DNA from 2 places in the Streptomyces sp. NPDC101490 genome. Region 1 is predicted to be linked to the other one. Evidence: riboswitches for the same ligand, from Rfam matches in the RefSeq annotation. Region 1 holds a riboswitch; the other holds the start of a gene.

Region 1 (3,923 bases):
GTCCCTCGCGTCGTCCCGACACCTCGCGTGCCCCGGATCTCGTACGGTCGGGCTCTCGCATCTGAAAGGCGGCGCCGGGCCCGGCGGAGACCGGCGGGTCGAACAGCACGGGCGAAACTCGGAACACGGGCCGACGCACCCGGAACACCCGGAAGACGGCGGGCCCGGAACTCCGGGAGAACCCACTCGGCAAATCCCCGGCACGGAATTCCCCGGACGGAATTCCTCTCCCTTTTGTAGGGCGCCCGCGTTAATTCCGGGCACTCGCCGTGTTGACGGCATGTTGCGAAACCCTCACACGTCCCCGGTCCGGCCGCTTGAGCCGGTGCAGCGGACGCGAGCGCTCCGCGTGCAGGGCCGTCAGCGTCCGTGCCCGTTCGGCGTCCCCGCGCGCCACCGCGTCCACGATCGCGCCGTACGCGTCCCAGGTCTCCACCGGCCGGTCCGGCCCGTCGACCAGGTACATCCAGGCGATCTTGTGCCGGAGCTGGGTCAGCAGCGTCGTCAGCGGCGGACTGCCGGACGTCTGTGCGAGCGTCTCGTGGAACCAGCCCCCGAGCGCGCGCAGATCCTCGACCTGGCCGTGCGCGGCCCGCTCACGCCCCAGCCTCACCAGCCCCCTGAGCACCTTGAGGTGGGCCTCCGTACGCCGCTGGGCGGCCCGGGCGGCCCCCAGCGGTTCGAGCAGCGCCCGCATGTCGAGCAGATCGGCGGCCTCCCGCTCGGTGGGCTCGGCGACCTGCGCGCCCGCGTGTCTGCGGGTGACGACGAAGCCCTCCGACTCCAGGGTGCGCAGGGCCTCGCGGACCGGGACGCGGGAGACCCCGTACCGGCGGGCGAGCTGGTCCTCGGTGAGCCGGCTCCCCCGCCCGAAGACCCCGGAAACGATGTCGTCCCGGATCGCCGTGCACACCGAGTGCGCGGGAATGCGCATGTCCGACCTCCGCCTTGGTCGCTTCGAGAGAATCCGAGCGGCGCTTTTCTCGCGCACTCTCCGCGACTCTATTGCAGTACGCCGGAATTTCCGATGCCCCATCGGAACATGCCGACCGGAGCGGCCAAGGGAAAAGCCCCGGCTCTGTACGAGCCGGGGCTTTTGCGACGTGCGGCCCGGACGCGTCCTGGCGGTCGCGGCACGGGTGTCCGGGTCAGACCTGGACGCCCCGGGCGCGCAGATACGAGACCGGGCTGACGTCGGAGCCGTACTCGGCGCTGGTGCGCGCCTCGAAGTGGAGGTGGGGGCCGGTCGAGTTGCCGGACGAACCGGAGACGCCGATCCGCTGGCCCGGCTCGACGGTCTGGCCGATGTGGACGTCGATGGAGGCCAGGTGGCCGTACTGGGTGTACGTGCCGTCGTGCATCCGGATGACGATGTTGTTGCCGTACGCGCCGCCCCAGCCCGCCTCGACGACGGTGCCGGAGCCGACGGAGACGACCGTGCTGCCGTAGGCGGCGTGGAAGTCGATGCCGGAGTGGCTGCCGGAGGACCACAGGGAGCCGCCGGTCTTGTAGCCGGTCGACACGTAGGTCCCGGCGACGGGGAGCTGGAAGGAGGCCAGACGGCGTCGCTCGGCGTCGCGGGCGGCCCGCTCCTCGGCCTCGCGGATCTCCTTGGCGCGGGCCTCGGCCTTGCGCTTCGCCTCGGCCTGCGCCTTCGCCTTGGCGACGGCCTCGAAGGCCTGTCGCTCCTGGGCGGCGGCCTGGGCGTTGAGGCGGTCCACCAGGGACTCCTCGGTGATCACCCGGGTGAGGCCGGTGTCCTCGGGGGAACGGGGCTCCGCGTCGGCGGCGAGCGCCGGGGAGGCGAGGGTTCCGATGACGCCGGTGGTGGCGAGCGTCGCCGCTCCGGCGAAGCCCGCGCCGCGGCGCGCCGTCCGGCTCGGAGCACGGTGCTTCCCGGTGGCACGGGTGAACGCCATGAAGTGGCTGGTCCTTTCCTTCCTTCTCGCCTACCGGGTTAGCTGACGGGTTCGGAGCAGGAAGGTCTCCTACGGACCCCTCCGCACGGCGAAGGCGTCCGATTCACCCCAGGGACTACGTGTGGGTCCCCGGCTCCCCAGGCTCGCGCCTGACGGGGACTCGGCGATGACTGTCCGATGCCGCGGGTGCGGCGGGTGCAACTGACGAACAGCCGCACCGACGCTATGCGGATCGTCTGTCGATCACCAACTGGATGCGATTTTTGTAAGACTTACCACAGGGCATACAGTCACTCTTTCCATCAATACGGACAAAAAGAGAGCCCCGATGGGCGTGCCATCGGGGTTCTCCTTGCCGGATCGGCGGCTTGAGCGGGCCGGAATCAGCCCGTCACGACCGTCACTTCACCGATGCCGAGCGCCCGCACGGGCTCCGCGATCACCGCCGCGTCGCCCACCAGCACGGTGACGAGCCGGTCCACCGGGAACGCGCTGACCACCGCGGCCGTCGCCTCGACGGTGCCGGTCTCGGCGAGCCGCGCGTACAACTGGGCCTGGTAGTCGTCCGGGAGGTGCTGCTCGACCTGGTCGGCGAGCGTCCCGGCGACCGAGGCGGCCGTCTCGTACCGGAGCGGCGCCACCCCCACCAGGTTCTGCACGGCCGTCTCGCGCTCCGCGTCGGTGAGCCCCTCTGCGGCCAGCGTCCGCAGCACCTTCCACAGGTCTTCGAGGGCCGGGCCGGTGTTGGGGGTGTCCACGGAACCGCTGATGCCGAGCATCGAGGCGCCGTTGCCCCCGGCGTCGGAGCGGAGCACCTGCCCGAAGGCCCGCACGCCGTACGTGTAGCCCTTCTCCTCGCGCAGGACCCGGTCGAGCCGCGAGGTGAGCGTGCCACCGAGGCAGTACGCGCCCAGCACCTGGGCGGGCCAGACGCGCGCGTGCCGGTCGGGACCGATCCGGCCGATCAGCAACTGGGTCTGGACGGCGCCGGGACGGTCGACGACGACGACCCGTCCGGTGTCGTCGGCGGTGATCGGCGGCATCGGCAGCGGCTCCGCCCGCTCGCCGGTCCAGGCGCCCAGGGTCTCGGCGAGGACCTTGTCCAGGTCGATGCCGGTCAGGTCGCCGACGACCACGGCGGTGGCGGTCGCGGGCCGGACGTGCGCCTCGTAGAAGGCGCGGACGGCGGCGGCGTCGATCCCCTCGACGGTCTCCTCGGTGCCCTGGCGCGGCCGGGACAGCCGGGACTCGGCCGGGAACAGCTCCTTGGAGAGCTGCTTCGCGGCGCGACGGCCCGGGTTGGCCGACTCGTGCGGGATCTCGTCCAGCCGGTTGCGCACCAGCCGCTCGACCTCGGTGTCCAGGAACGCCGGGGCGATCAGCGCCTCGGAGAGCAGCCCCAGCGCCTTGGCCAGCCGGGAGACGGGAACCTCCAGGGAGACCCGTACGCCCGGGTGGTCCGCGTGCGCGTCCAGCGTGGCGCCGCAGCGCTCCAGCTCGGCCGCGAACTCCTCGGGGCCGTGCTGGTCGGTGCCCTCGGAGAGCGCGCGGGCCATGATGGTCGCGACGCCGTCGAGACCGGCCGGCTCGGCGTCCAGCGGGGCGGGCAGGAAGACCTCCACGGCCACCACCTGCTGACCGGGACGGTGGCTGGTGAGCAGCGTCAGACCGTTGTCCAGGGTGCTGCGGTCCGGGGCCGGGAAGGCCCAGGGCCGGGCCTCGCCGGGGGCGGGCTGGGGGTGGAAGTCCATGCTCGTCAAAGACGCGGCAGCGTCGGTCACTGGTCCGCCCCCTCTTCCTCGTCGCTGTCGCCCTGTTCGGTCGCCAGGGGCTCGTAGACCAGTACCGCGCGGTTGTCGGGGCGCAGGACGGCCGCGGCGGCGGCCCGGACCTCCTCGGCCGTGACGTCGAGGACGCGGTCCACCGCCGTCAGGGCGAGCTGCGGGTCACCGAAGAGCACCGCGAAGCGGCACAGTTCGTCGGCGCGGCCCGCTACGGTGCCGA
Region 2 (3,923 bases), on a different contig from region 1:
CTGATCGTCTCCGACGCCTCCAACCACGCCTCGATCGTGGACGGCTGCCGTCTGGCGCGCGCCGAGACCGCCGTCGTCCCGCACGCCGACCCGGAGGCCGTACGCAAGACCCTCGACGCGCATCCGGGGCGGCGGGCCCTGGTCGTCAGCGACTCCGTGTTCTCCGTCGACGGTGACCGGGCGCCGCTGTCCGCGCTCGCCGCCGCCTGCCGCGCGCACGGCGCCGGTCTGGTCGTGGACGACGCCCACGGCCTGGGCGTCCTCGGCGACGGCGGCCGGGGGGCCCTCCACGAGGCCGGGCTCGCGGGCGACGAGGACGTGGTGGCCACCGTCACCCTGTCGAAGTCCCTCGGCAGCCAGGGCGGCGCGGTCCTCGGCCCGGCCCGGGTGATCGAGCACCTGGTCAACGCGGCCCGCACCTTCATCTTCGACACCGGTCTCGCCCCGGCCGCCGCCGGTGGCGCGCTGGCGGCCCTGCGTGTGCTGGCGGCCGAACCGGGGCTCGCGGAGCGGGCCCGCACGGTCGCGACCACCCTGCACCGGCTCCTCACCGGGGCGGGTCTGACGGCCGCCCGGCCCGACGCGGCCGTGGTCTCGGTGCGCGCGCCCTCCCCCGGGGCGGCGCTGCGCTGGGCGGCGGACTGCCGGGAGCGGGGGCTCTCGGTCGGCTGCTTCCGGCCGCCCTCCGTGCCCGACGGCGTCTCGCGGCTACGGCTCACGGCCCGCGCGGATCTGACGGACGAGCGGATCGCGTACGCGGTGGAAACGATCCTGCGGACGGCACCGGCCGGCTGACCCGGCGGGCGGCGGCCCGGTGTGTCCCGGGGCCTTCGCGTTCACCGCTTCGGGCGACAGATGGGGACATATCTTGGGAGAACGTCTCCCGGCGCGGCCCGATCGGTGGCAGTCTGGCGCGCAGTGCGATCCGGGGCAGCGGCCCCGGCGGGAAAGGGACGGCGCCGCCATGGCAGACCAGCAGGAAGCATCCGTCACTCTGCCGAGCGAACCCGCCTCGGTGGCCACGGCCCGGCGGTTCGTGGCGGAGGTTCTCGGCGGCTGGGGCCTGGACGACGCCACGGAGACCGCGGACGCGATCCGGATCATCGTCTCCGAGCTGGCCACCAACGCCGTGCTGCACACCCTCGGCCAGTCGCCCACCTTCACGGTGGGCCTCCGGCTCGACCGGGAGGAGCAGTTGTACATCGGTGTCACCGACAGTCATCCGAGGCTGCCGCGCCGTCTGCCCGCCGCGGTCCAGCAGGACAACGGCAGGGGCATGGTCATCGTCAGGGTCCTCGCGGCGGAGGCGGGCGGACGTCTCACCGTGACCCCGATCCGGGAGGGCGGCAAGACGGTCCGGATCTCCCTCCCGTGGACCCCGGCCCCGCCGACCGACCGCTGACGGACCCGCGCGGGCGGCGGGTCCGCCGGGCCCGGACGGGCCGTCCGCCGAGCCGACACCCCGCCCGGGCGGGACCCGTCGCCCCGCCCGGTCCGGTCGTAGCGGGGCCGCGAGGGCGCGGCGACCCGGGGCGGCTGCCGCGGGGACGCGCGGTCGCCGGGGCCGTACCGCCAGGGGCGGTCCGGGGACGTGCGGGATGCGGCGGCGCCACCGCATCCCGCACGGCCCGGCTCACGGACCGGTCGTCGGTTCCGCCCGACCGGCTCACGGACCGGCGCCGTCAGTTCCGCCGGACCGGCTCACGGACGGGCCGTCGGTTCCGCCGGGTCAGCGGACGCGGCCGTAGTAGATCTTCGACGACCAGATCTTGTCGAGCTTCACCCAGGACCCCGTCTTGGGCGAGTGCCAGATCTTGCCGCTCCCGGCGTAGATGCCCACGTGGTAGACCCTTCCGCCGGAGTGGAAGAAGACCAGGTCCCCCTTCTGCCGTGAGGCGGCGGAGACGCGTGTGGTTCTGTTGTACTGCTGCTGCGCGGTGCGGGGCAGCGACTTGCCCGCCTTCTGGTACGCGTAGAGCGTCAGACCGGAGCAGTCGAACCTGGAGGGTCCGGCGCTCCCGTACCGGTACGGTGCTCCCTTCTTGGACGCGGCGACGCTCAGTGCCTTGTTCGCGTAGTTCGTCGCTGCCTGGGCCTCCGGCGCCGCACCTGGTGCGAGCAGCGTGCCGCCGACGGCGGCGAGAGTGAGAGCCGAGACGGCTCCGACCCGGGACAGCAGGGACGGGACGTGCATCTGCGCAGTCATGCGCAACCCTTCGTCAGCCGCCTGTGAAGGATGACCTGTCGGGTTCGGGCAGGCGAAGATGCCCGGCCGCGGCTGCGGCTTCACCCCAAGGGGCGGCCCCGCTGTGGGAAACAGCGCGTTCGCCCCGTAAAAATCGGGTCCTCCACTCCTGCCGGTCCAATCCTGTCGACCAGACGTCCGGGACAGCGGCAGGACTCGGCGTCCGCCCGGACCGCCCCGCCGCGGCGGCGGGGGCTTGTCGTCGACAGGGATCTTGACCCACACCGGGGCTGAAATCCGAGCGGAAACGGCGATATGTGAGGCTCCTCACGACTGATCCATTCGGGTGGACAGGAGGGTTTCGTGATCATCGGAGATACCCCCGGCGAGTCCCGCACCAGCGATGGAACGTTCGATTCCGCCAGATGCGTACATCAGTGGCGCAAGTTGACCGGTCTGAACATCGACTCGGCGGCTACTCCGAACGGGGGAGGGAATCTGCGACGCGTGTCGGCCGTCCGGCCCTCGACGCGACACGGCCGGATGTCAACCCGTCAGGGAGGGGGAGGGGCCGGTTCCGTGGAGGCCGTCGGCGGTCCGATGATCATGCGATCGCAAAGGCGTAGTTAACCAGCCGGAAAAACTTCCGCCCTAACGTGCAATGTCTGCCGCTGCACCGCGTTCCAGCATTTCAACAAGGTGTTGAAGGTCGGTAGGGTCCGCAGCTGTCCGGGTCCCGTCCCGGCAGACGACTGTGAGGTGGAAGTGTGCAACTGAGCCCGCACGAGCAGGAACGCCTGCTCATCCATGTGGCCGCGGACGTGGCCGAGAAGCGCAGGGCGCGCGGTGTGCGACTCAACCACCCCGAGGTCGTCGCACTGATCACCGCCCATGTCCTCGAAGGCGCCAGGGACGGCCGCACCGTCGCCGAACTGATGGCCTCGGGCCGCGAGGTGCTCACCCGCGACGAGGTCATGGAAGGCGTCCCCGAGATGATCCACGACGTCCAGGTCGAGGCCACCTTCCCGGACGGCACCAAGCTCGTCACCGTCCACGACCCCATCGTCTGAACGGACCGCCGCCGATGATCCCCGGAGAGATCCTGTACGCGGACGGCCCCGTCCCCCTCAACGAGGGGCGCCCCGTCACGCGTCTGACCGTGCTCAACGCCGCCGACCGGCCCGTCCAGGTCGGCTCCCACTACCACTTCGCCGAGGTCAACCCCGGACTCGAGTTCGACCGAGCCGCCGCGCGCGGACAGCGGCTGCACATCGCCGCCGGAACCGCCGTCCGCTTCGAACCCGGCATCCCCGTCGAGGTCGAACTCGTCCCCCTCACCGGCCGCCGGATCGTCCCCGGTCTGCGCGGCGAGACCGCGGGGCCCCTGGACGCGAACGAAGAGGACTCCCGTGCCTGATCTGCACCGCGCCGTCTACGCCGACCTGTTCGGCCCCACCACCGGCGACCGCCTCCGGCTCGCCGACACCGACCTCTTCGTCGAGATCGAGGAGGACCGCAGCGGCGGCCCCGGCCGCGCCGGGGACGAAGCCGTCTTCGGCGGCGGCAAAGTCATCCGCGAGTCGATGGGCCAGGCCCGCACCACCCGCGCCGAGGGCGCCCCCGACACCGTCATCACCGGCGCCGTGGTCATCGACCACTGGGGGATCGTCAAGGCCGACATCGGCATCAGGGACGGCCGGATCGTCGCCCTCGGCAAGGCCGGCAACCCCGACACCAT

What was found. A riboswitch is a leader RNA that binds a small molecule or an ion and turns the genes downstream of it on or off. The one in region 1 is predicted to bind cyclic di-AMP.
Region 2: linked by a shared signal. The riboswitch ahead of ACIRQY_RS17320 (C40 family peptidase) and the one ahead of ACIRQY_RS11760 (M23 family metallopeptidase) in region 1 are both predicted to bind cyclic di-AMP.

The regions. Positions count from the first base shown of each region.
Region 1 covers NZ_JBIWNI010000004.1:134,665-138,587, reverse strand. The annotation lists gene ACIRQY_RS11765 (GntR family transcriptional regulator) at 251-934, opposite strand; gene ACIRQY_RS11760 (M23 family metallopeptidase) at 1,149-1,919, opposite strand; cyclic di-AMP (ydaO/yuaA leader) riboswitch at 1,932-2,095, opposite strand; gene ACIRQY_RS11755 (M16 family metallopeptidase) at 2,303-3,670, opposite strand; gene ACIRQY_RS11750 (pitrilysin family protein) at 3,697-3,923, opposite strand, start outside.
Region 2 covers NZ_JBIWNI010000007.1:230,238-234,160, reverse strand. The annotation lists gene ACIRQY_RS17330 (8-amino-7-oxononanoate synthase) at 1-795, shown strand, start outside; gene ACIRQY_RS17325 (ATP-binding protein) at 965-1,402, shown strand; gene ACIRQY_RS17320 (C40 family peptidase) at 1,730-2,206, opposite strand; cyclic di-AMP (ydaO/yuaA leader) riboswitch at 2,210-2,392, opposite strand; gene ACIRQY_RS17315 (urease subunit gamma) at 2,953-3,255, shown strand; gene ACIRQY_RS17310 (urease subunit beta) at 3,270-3,602, shown strand; gene ACIRQY_RS17305 (urease subunit alpha) at 3,595-3,923, shown strand, end outside.